3 regions of the Gordonia sp. 11cp genome follow, and region 2 is predicted to be linked to each of the others. Evidence: riboswitches for the same ligand, from Rfam matches in the RefSeq annotation. Region 2 holds a riboswitch; each other region holds the start of a gene.

Region 1 (3,272 bases), 1.3 Mb from region 2:
GTCCAAACTGCTTCTGCGCCAGGGGATCGTCTACTCCGGCGGGAAACCCTGGACCGGTGTTCATCAACAGTGGCTGCAGCGTCAACGTTTCGAGCTGCCGCTGTTGCAAGCCGCCTTCGACAACGACCTGGACGCGGTGTTGAGCGTGACCGCACGCCGAGACCGCCTCGATGAGCTGATCGAACAGACCGCGGCCACCGATCCGTGGCGGGCTGTGGTCACCCGATTGTCATGTCTGCGGGGTGTGTCGACGCTGACCGCGTTCGCTCTGACCGTCGAGATCGGCGACTGGTCGAGGTTCAGTGGCGCCACGATCGGCCCCTACGCCGGGTTGGTGCCCTCGGAATACTCGACCGGCGGTACCCGCAGTCAGGGATCGATCACCAAGGCCGGGAACGCCCACGTGCGGCGGTTGCTGGTCGAGGCGGCCTGGCAACACCGGCGGCCCTACGGCACGCCCGGACAGACCATGCGCCGTCGGTGGGAGGCCGCCTCACCCTCGGCCCGCGCCCGTGGCCATGCCGGCAACCGACGGCTACACAAGCGTTGGCAACAATTCGACCGCCGCAGCAAACATCCCTGCGTGGCCAACACCGCGATCGCTCGTGAGCTCGCCGGCTGGTGCTGGTCGCTGGCGGTGCTCGACGACTAACCAGCACTGACACACAATCTTGGCCACCCGCCGCGACTGCGCTGTGGTGAACAGGGAACGAATCCACGGCGTCGCTATGTGCGCCAGCACCTCTGGGTGCACGGTACGCACGCTTACATAGACCCGTCGGTCAGCGTTTTCATCTCCTGTCGAACACCGTTGAGCGGTAACCAACCCGCGTATATCAGTCCGACAACACCGTCGCGAGTAACGACCACCACACACCGCGGCGGGTGGCCAACCCCCACTACAGCCCCCTAGCAAGGAGGCCAACTCGCCATGGAACTTGACAAAGCAGCACTACATATCAGCGACGAGCCACGAAGGGCGTCGACGCGCCCTCCGACGCTCGATCACACCGGGGCGAGCGTCACGATCCCGGGATGGCTGTCGAGGTAGCGCTTGGTGAACGTGCACACCGGCCGCAGGCGGGCGCCCTGCTCGCGGGCATGGTGCACGACGGTGCGGGTGAGCCGGGTGGCGAGGCCGTGTCCGCTGTACTCGTCGTAGAGCACGGTGTGCAGCACGGTGATCGTGGTCTGACCGTCGACCGTCTCGGTCGAATAGCCGAGCACGCCGACCAGGTCACCGGCGACCCAGAGTTCGAATCGGTCGCGGTCGGGGTTGTGCACCACCTGCGAGATCTGTTGCAGGATCGACTTCGCCGACTGTGGTGGTCGATGACGATGCTTACGTAGCACCCGACCCTCCTCACCTCTTGATCGCGGACATCTGATCACCGACGGGCGACTGCCGCGGCTCGACACCGACACCATCTGTGATCAGGGTCACACGCTACCTTACGGAACCGTAACTGCCGACCCCGATGGCGCTGCCGCCGAAGATCGAGACGGTTCACTCCCGCCCCGGGCCTGGCTCCGGGCGAGTCGAGGTATGGTGACGGGCGCACGACAACTACACACCGCGGGGGCTCTCACGATCACCGAGGGCTGAGATGGCGACGGGCGGTCGCCGACCGCTCGAACCTGTCCGGGTAATGCCGGCGTAGGGAGAACCGCCATGGGCACACGTGTATCCGCCACGCGCACCGACAGCGCACCCGCCGACTCCGGGTTCCTGACCCTCGGTCCCATCGAGGGCAGCACCAAGCACTATCTCTCGGTCGACGACCTGCGTGTACCGCAGCGTCGCATCCACCTCACCAACGGCGAGCATCTGGACGTCTACGACACCTCGGGCCCGTACACCGACCGGTCGGCGCGCATCGACGTCGAGCAGGGCCTCGCACCCACCCGCGACAGCTGGCACCGGCCCGAGCCGATCGACGGCGCGAGCACCCAGCTGGCCTGGGCGCGCGCCGGGATCGTCACCGACGAGATGCGGTTCATCGCCGCCCGGGAGGGCGTCGACGCCGAACTGGTCCGTTCCGAGGTGGCGATCGGACGGGCGGTGATCCCGGCGAACCATCGTCATCCCGAGTCCGAGCCGATGATCATCGGGAAGCGCTTCGCGGTGAAAGTCAATGCGAACATCGGCAATTCGGCGGTCCGCAGCTCGATTTCCGACGAGGTCGAGAAGATGGTGTGGGCGACCCGCTGGGGCGCCGACACGATCATGGACCTCTCGACCGGCGCCGACATCCACACCACCCGAGAGTGGATCCTTCGCAACTCGCCCGTCCCCGTCGGGACGGTACCCATCTATCAGGCGCTCGAGAAGGTCAACGGCGATCCCGCCTCGCTCACGTGGGAGCTGTACCGCGACACCGTGATCGAGCAGGCCGAGCAGGGCGTCGACTACATGACGGTCCATGCCGGAGTCCTGCTGCGCCACGTCCCGCTCACCGCTGAGCGGGTGACCGGAATCGTCTCCCGCGGTGGTTCGATCATGGCCGCCTGGTGCCTGGCGCATCACCGGGAGTCGTTCCTATACACCCACTTCGACGAGCTGTGCGAGATCTTCCGCCGCTACGACATCACGTTCTCGCTCGGCGACGGCCTACGCCCGGGATCGATCGCCGACGCCAACGACGAGGCGCAGTTCGCCGAGCTCCGCACCCTCGGCGAGCTGACCACGATCGCCAAATCCCATGGCGTGCAGGTCATGATCGAGGGACCAGGGCACGTCCCCATGCACAAGATCGCGGAGAACGTACGCCTCGAGGAAGAGCTGTGCGAGGAGGCGCCGTTCTACACTCTGGGGCCCCTCGCCACCGACATCGCACCCGCGTACGACCACATCACCTCGGCGATCGGTGCGGCGATGATCGCCCAGGCCGGCACCGCGATGCTCTGCTACGTGACACCGAAAGAGCATCTCGGCCTCCCGGACCGCGACGACGTCAAGGTCGGCGTGATCACATACAAGATCGCCGCGCACTCCGCCGACCTCGCCAAGGGGCACCCGCGGGCGCAGGAACGCGACGACGCACTCAGCAAGGCGCGCTTCGAATTCCGCTGGAACGACCAGTTCAACCTCGCCCTCGATCCCGACACCGCCCGCGCCTTCCACGACGAGACACTGCCCGCCGAGCCGGCCAAGACGGCCCACTTCTGTTCCATGTGCGGCCCCAAGTTCTGCTCGATGCGGATCTCGGCGGATGTCCGCGCCTACGCCGAGGAGCACGGTCTCGTGACCACCGAGGACATCGACCGCACGA
Region 2 (3,272 bases):
GTGAATTCCTGCCAGGTCATCCCGGTGGCCTCCTCGTGCATTCCAGGGGGAAGCGGACGGCCGTACCGCTCGGTGAACAGATCGCCACCGCGGCGGTCGTCGTGCTCATGCCACGAACAGGATCGATGAGACAGATGAAGAGGGTGCATCTCGGTAACCGATTTCGGTCGAAGAATGGGTGACCGACGATAGAGCGCAACCGACCCGCAGCGGGGGGTCGGTCAGATTCAGACCCCGCTGCGGCGGGTTACGAGAATGCTCGTGATGCACAACATGATCGGTCCACCATAGACCCGCGACACCGACCGGGCAAACCTGTTTCGTCCCCGACGACGACTCGCTACAGCACCCCGGCGAGTTCCCGGGCCGCGGCGGTCGGGTCGGCGGCGGCGGTGATGGCGCGCACCACGACGATGCGCCGGGCCCCGAGCGCGGTGACCTCGCCGACGCGGCCGGCGTCGATCCCGCCGATGGCAAACCACGGTTTCGCTGATTGCGTTGCCCCCGACAGCATTTCCGCAGTGGCGGACACGAGGTCGAGGCCGGCGGCGGCGCGGCCGGGTTTGGTGGGCGTGGTCCAGCACGGGCCGACGCAGAAGTAGTCGACGTCTTCGTCGGAGATCGCGGCGGCAGCCTGCTCGGGGTCGTGGGTCGAGGCGCCGATGACGACGTCGCGGCCGACGATCCGGCGGGCCGCCGACGGCGACAGGTCGCCCTGTCCCACGTGCAGGACGTCGGCGCCGGAGAGCGCCGCGATGTCGGCGCGATCGTTGACCGCCAGCAGCGCACCGTGCGCGTCGGTGATCGCCCGCAGTCCCGCGAGGATCTCGAGCTCCTCCCGCGCCTCCAGGGTCCCGAACTCGCGTTCGCCCGGCGAGTTCTTGTCGCGGAGCTGCACGATGTCGACGCCGCCCGCCAGCGCGGCGCCGACGAAATCGAGGAGGTCGCCGCGCTCGCGTCGGGCGTCGGTGCACAGGTAGAGGCGGGCCGAGGAGAGCCGACGACGACGGTCTGTCGCGTGGCCGGAATCCGCGGACCCTGACCTGGTGTGGTTCGGGGTCGTCACGCCGACCAGGCTAACCGGACACCTGACGCCCCCGCGTAGGGTGGACCGCACGAACACACGGGAGCCCGGACCGGCCGGGCTGAGAGTGCGGACCGATCCGCTGACCGTCGAACCTGATCCGGGTCATTCCGGCGAAGGAAGGTGATTCCAGCGTGAATTCCCCTCGGAAGACTGCTCACCGCACCCTGACGGTGGTGGGCGGCGGCGTCATCGGGCTGACGTGCGCACTGGCCGCGGCCGACGCCGGGTGGCGGGTTCGCGTACTCGACGCCGGAACCGACGAGCGCGCCTCGTGGGTCGCGGGTGGCATGCTCGGCTCGCTCGGCGAGGGACATCCCGGCGAAGAGGCGTCGCTCGCCCTGTCGGTGGAGTCGGTCCGGCTCTGGCCCGCGCTCGTGAAGCGGCTCGACGACCCCGCCGTTGTCACCGCCACCGACTCGCTGTTCGTCGCGGCCTCGGCCACGGACATCGAGTACCTGCGGCACCTCGCCGACTTCGTCTGGGCCGGCCAGCCCCGCACCGACTCGGCGTTGCAGCCGGTGACCGGCCGCGACATCCGGGCACTCGAACCGTCGCTGAGTTCTCGTCTGGTCGGTGGCTATCGCGCGGTCGGGGAGTGGTCCGTGGACAACCGGCGCCTCCTCGAGGCGTTGCGCGCCGCGGTCACGACGGCCGGCGTGGAGCTGACCACCGCCCGCGTCGGGTCCCTGGCCGATCTCGACGACCCCGGCTCCGACGGGCAGATCCTGCTCGCCGCCGGGCTCGGCACCGCTGCCCTCTGGCCCGGCGCCGACCTGCACCCGGCCAAGGGCGAGATCCTCCGGCTTCGTCGCACCCGCTGGTCCGTGCCCCCGCCCGCCCACGTCGTCCGGGCACGTCTGCACGGTCGGGCCGTCTACCTGGTGCCACGCGAGGACGGTGTCGTCGTCGGCGCCACCCAGTACGAGGCCGAGGGGTTGACCGACCGGGCGCCGCAGGCCGGTGGGGTCGCCGACCTGCTCGCCGACGCGATCGAGGTCCTGCCCGGACTGCGGACGTATGAACTGACCGAAGCGGCCGCGGGTCTGCGGCCGTGCACCGCCGACGGGTTGCCGCTCGTCGCCCGCGTGGACGCACGCACCGTCGTGGCGACCGGGCACGGACGCAATGGGATCGTCCTCGCCCCGGGTACCGCCGAGCGCGTGCTGTCGATCCTGGAAGGAGTCGAGGAATGAGTATCACGGTGAACGGCGAGAGCATGGATGTCGACGCCGACGCCTCGGTGCGCGATGTGGTCGCCGGGCTCGGGTTGCCGGACCGTGGGATCGCGGTCGCGGTGGACGGCGCGGTCGTCCCGCGCGGTCGCTGGGACCGGCACACCATGACCGACGGCGCCGTCGTCGAGATCGTCACGGCGGTGCAGGGTGGCTGACCAGTCGACACCGGATCCGTTGCGGATCGCGGGCCGCGACTTCTCGTCCCGGCTCATCACCGGCACCGGCGGGGCGTCGAATCTCGCGACCCTGGAACGCGCACTGGTCGCCTCGGGCACCGAACTCACCACCGTCGCGGTCCGCCGCGTCGACGCCGCCTCGGGTACCGGGGTCTTCGATCTGCTGCGCCGGCTCGACATCGCCGTGCTGCCCAACACGGCCGGCTGCCACACCACCGCCGAGGCGGTCCTGACCGCACAGCTGGCGCGCGAGGCGTTCGAGACCGACTGGGTCAAGCTCGAGGTGGTCGCCGACGAACGCACCCTGATGCCCGATGCCATCGAACTCGTCGACGCGGCCGCCGCCCTGGTCGGCGACGGGTTCGTCGTGCTGGCATACACCAACGACGACCCGGTTCTGGCCGCGCGACTCGCCGATCTCGGGGTGGCCGCGGTGATGCCGCTCGGGTCACCCATCGGGACCGGTCTCGGAATCCTCAACCCGCACAACATCGAGATGATCGTCGACGACTGCCATACCCGCTTCGACGACCCGCTGCCGGTCATCCTCGACGCCGGCATCGGCACCGCGAGCGACGCGGCGCTGGCGATGGAACTCGGTTGCGACGGAGTGCTTCTGGCGACCGCGGTGACCCGCGCGGAGAATCCCGAACTGATGGCGACGGCGATGCGGCACGCGGTGATCGCGGGCCGGCTGGCCGGGCGGGCGGGCCGAATTCCCAAGCGCTTCTGGGCTCACGCGTCCTCGCCCGGCCGCGATCCGGGCTGACGGGC
Region 3 (3,272 bases), 720 kb from region 2:
CGCTCCGGATTCTCCGCCAGCCAGTCCTCGTTGGCGTCGACGACGATCGCGTAGGCCTCCGGGAATCCGAAGTCGGTGTAGTGGAAGTACTTCATCGGGGTTCCGTGATGCTCGGCCTCGATGCCCTCCCAGGCGAGGTAGGAGACGGTGAAGTCCGCCCGCCCCGAGTAGACGGCCTCGTACGCGGAGGTGCCGAGGGTCACCGACGTGAAATCTCCTGTGCCGCCGTCGTTCCGGATCACCTGCTTGAGGGTCTCTTCCTCGCCGGGGTCGCCGAACCCGGCATATGTCCTGCCGTCGAGGTCCTTCGGGCTCGCGATGTCGTCACGACCGGCCCGAACCCCGATACCCGTCGCCCATCGCTGCAGCGGCGCGAGCACGGAGATCGTGTGCGCGCCCGAGGCCCGGGAGAAGGTGGACGAGTTGTGGGTGCTGATCCCGAACTGGGCGTTCCCCGCGTCCACCACGGTGTCGACGGCGGTGTTGTTGTAGGGCAGTATCTCGACGTCCAGTCCGGACTCGGCGAAGAAGCCGCGCTGTTGCGCCACGAACAGTCCCGTGTGGTTGGTGTTCGGGGTCCAGTCGAGCGCGAATCGGATGGTGTCGTCGGAGGCGGAGTCCGACCCGCACGCGGTGGCTGTCGACAACACCGCGATCGCGACGACGAACCCGGCGAGGGTGCGGTGCACGCGGCCGATCATGCGGCGGGCCATGCGTAGGGGTGCAACGCGGTGTCCCAGAACATGAGCTCGTACCGGGTGGCGACGGTGAACGCCGCGGTCATCGCGGCCTGCTCGTCCGCGCCGGCGGACGCCGCTGCCGCATCCACCAATTCCCTTGCCCGAGCGGCGGACTCCTGGAACTCCGGGGCGTCGTAGGTGGTCACCCACTGTGCATAGGGATGGTTCGGGTCGGCGGCGAGAACCGCGGCGGCGCTCGCGGCAAGTCCTCGGCCGACATCGGCGTAGATCCAGAAGCAGGGCAGTGCGGCGGCCGCGCCGACCGCGTACGACTCGGTCGCGGCGGTGGCGATCAGATAGGACACGTACCCGAGGCAGGCGGTCGACGGCTCGGGTTCACCCTGCCGCGGCGGCAACTGGCCTCCCTCGAGCAGGTCGCCGTGCAGGGTGACCTCGACGGCGGCCGCGGTTGCCGACGAATTCGCCCAGAACGCCGCGGTCTGCGGATCCGGCGACTTCGACGCCAGGATCGCGAGTGCTCTCGAGTACCCGGCCAGGTACAGGGAATCCTGTTCCAGGTAGGTGCGGAACACCTCCAGGGGCAACGTCCCGTCCCCGAGGCGGCGCAGGAACTCGAGATCGTCGATCGCCGCCCTCAGGCCGGAGGTGTGGTCCCACAGCTGATCGGTGAAGCGGCCGGTATCGGACAAAAGCGTACGCAAAGACATGACATCCCTTCGCCAGCATTACCTGGACAGGTTCTCGGGTCTCATCTCAGCCCCGCGGTCGCGGAGCACCCCGTGTCAGAACGGAACCAGGCTAGCAGAAGGGAGCAGGGGGCCTAGACGACCGCGGGCTCGATGCCCAGCTTGCCGGCCAGCTTCGCGAGGTATCCGGTCGCGCGCTCGACCGAGTCGTCGGGCAGGCCGTACAGCACTGTCGTGACCCCGATCTCGCGCCACTTCTCGAGCTTCTCGGGGACCGGCCGGAAGTCGAGCACGACGATCTCGGGCTCGCCGTCGCGGCCGGCGTCGGACCAGATCTGCTTGAGCAGGGACACCGATCCCTCGATGTCCTCCTCGCCGGGGGTGGTGATCCACCCATCGGCACTGCGCGCGATCCACTTGAAGTTCTTCTCGTTGCCCGCCGCGCCCACCTGCACCGGGATGTGCGACTGGGTCGACTTGGGCCACGCCCAGCTGGGGCCGAAGTTCACGAACTCGCCGGCGAACTCGGCCTCTTCCTGCGTCCAGAGAGCGGTCATCGCCTCGAGGTATTCACGGAGCATGGTCCGCCGCCGCTTCGGCGGCACGTCGTGGTCGGCGAGTTCGTCGAGATTCCAGCCGAATCCGACACCGAGAGTGACTCTTCCGTCGGAGATGTGATCGAGCGTCGCGATGGTCTTGGCGAGAGTGATGGGGTCGGACTGCACCGGCAGCGCCACCGCGGTGGCGAGCCGGATGCGTTCGGTCACGGCTGCGGCGGCGGCGAGTGACGTCCAGGGGTCCAGGGTGCGCATGTAGCGCTCGTCGGGAAGGGTCTCGTCGCCGGTGCGGGGGTGTGCGGCGTCGCGTCGCGTCGGAATGTGTCCGTGTTCGGGGACGTAGTACGACGCGAACCCCGCATCCTCGATGAGCGGAGCCAGGACATGGGGCTTGAGCCCCCGGTCACTGGTGAACTGCACGATCCCGAAATCCATGTGGCCCTCCGACGGCGTCGTTCGGTCGTCCGCACGATCCGGACGGTTGACTGGACACCAGTCTAGGTGATCGGCGTCACTCAGGCCAGGGGTGCCGGTGGGCGCCGGCCGTTCGATCACGCGGATGTGTGGACAGCGCCGGCATGACGAAGAGGTCGAGGTGACGCCGGATCTGCGCGGCGTCGTCGATGTCGAGTGCCTCGCCGGGCGAGGTGCCGAGGCTGATCAGCACGCGCGCAACCCATTCGGACACCTCGCGCAGATCGTGCGCGGGGTGTATCTCGCCCCGGTCGACGGCCTGCTCGACGAAGGGGAGCCAGAACGCCGCGAGGTCGGGGATCAGTTTGACGACGCCGACGCCCGCGCATTCGGCGAACTCGGTCGGCTCCTCGGTGCGGAGCCTCAACAGCAGCGTGCCCGGGTCGTCGTAGGCGCCTCGACCGATACGCACCCCGGCGGTGAGCTGGCCGGCCAGGTCGCCGATGGCGTCGAGCTCGGCACGGGCGTCGCGCCAGAACGATTCGGTCAGGCGGACGATCGTCGCGCCGATCATGGACGGTTTGTCCGGATAGTGCCGATACAGCCACGCGCGGGACACGCCCGCCGACTCCGCGACCTGTTGCATGGTGGTCGCCCGGATGCCCTTGTCCGCGAGCAACTTCTGCGTGGCGTCGAGCAACCGCTCGTGGACCGTCGTGGTCGAGGCTTCGGTCACCGGCATCTCCTGCGTTCGGGGTCGTCGCGCGCCGTGTGTCCGGGTGTCCGCTCGGGGTGGGAAGCAGATACGTCGTAGACAGTTCGCGGATTCTGTGTACACGATACGTCCCGTCGTGTAGACACAAATCAGATTGTGTCTACATCCACATCGTGACCACAGCGGGTCCATCGAGGGG

What was found. A riboswitch is a leader RNA that binds a small molecule or an ion and turns the genes downstream of it on or off. The one in region 2 is predicted to bind thiamine pyrophosphate.
Region 1: linked by a shared signal. The riboswitch ahead of thiC (phosphomethylpyrimidine synthase ThiC) and the one ahead of thiO (glycine oxidase ThiO) in region 2 are both predicted to bind thiamine pyrophosphate.
Region 3: linked by a shared signal. The riboswitch ahead of AC3B6C_RS01515 (TenA family protein) and the one ahead of thiO (glycine oxidase ThiO) in region 2 are both predicted to bind thiamine pyrophosphate.

What each region holds. Positions count from the first base shown of each region.
Region 1 covers NZ_CM173437.1:2,360,515-2,363,786, reverse strand. The annotation lists gene AC3B6C_RS10510 (IS110 family RNA-guided transposase) at 1-652, shown strand, start outside; gene AC3B6C_RS10505 (GNAT family N-acetyltransferase) at 1,006-1,353, opposite strand; TPP riboswitch at 1,576-1,665, shown strand; gene thiC (phosphomethylpyrimidine synthase ThiC) at 1,673-3,272, shown strand, end outside.
Region 2 covers NZ_CM173437.1:1,092,389-1,095,660, reverse strand. The annotation lists gene AC3B6C_RS04720 (hypothetical protein) at 1-20, opposite strand, end outside; gene thiE (thiamine phosphate synthase) at 341-1,066, opposite strand; TPP riboswitch at 1,114-1,224, shown strand; gene thiO (glycine oxidase ThiO) at 1,219-2,280, shown strand; gene thiS (sulfur carrier protein ThiS) at 2,277-2,477, shown strand; gene thiG (thiazole synthase) at 2,470-3,267, shown strand.
Region 3 covers NZ_CM173437.1:372,498-375,769, reverse strand. The annotation lists gene AC3B6C_RS01520 (ABC transporter substrate-binding protein) at 1-713, opposite strand, end outside; gene AC3B6C_RS01515 (TenA family protein) at 698-1,408, opposite strand; TPP riboswitch at 1,396-1,491, opposite strand; gene AC3B6C_RS01510 (LLM class F420-dependent oxidoreductase) at 1,522-2,379, opposite strand; gene AC3B6C_RS01505 (TetR/AcrR family transcriptional regulator) at 2,456-3,100, opposite strand.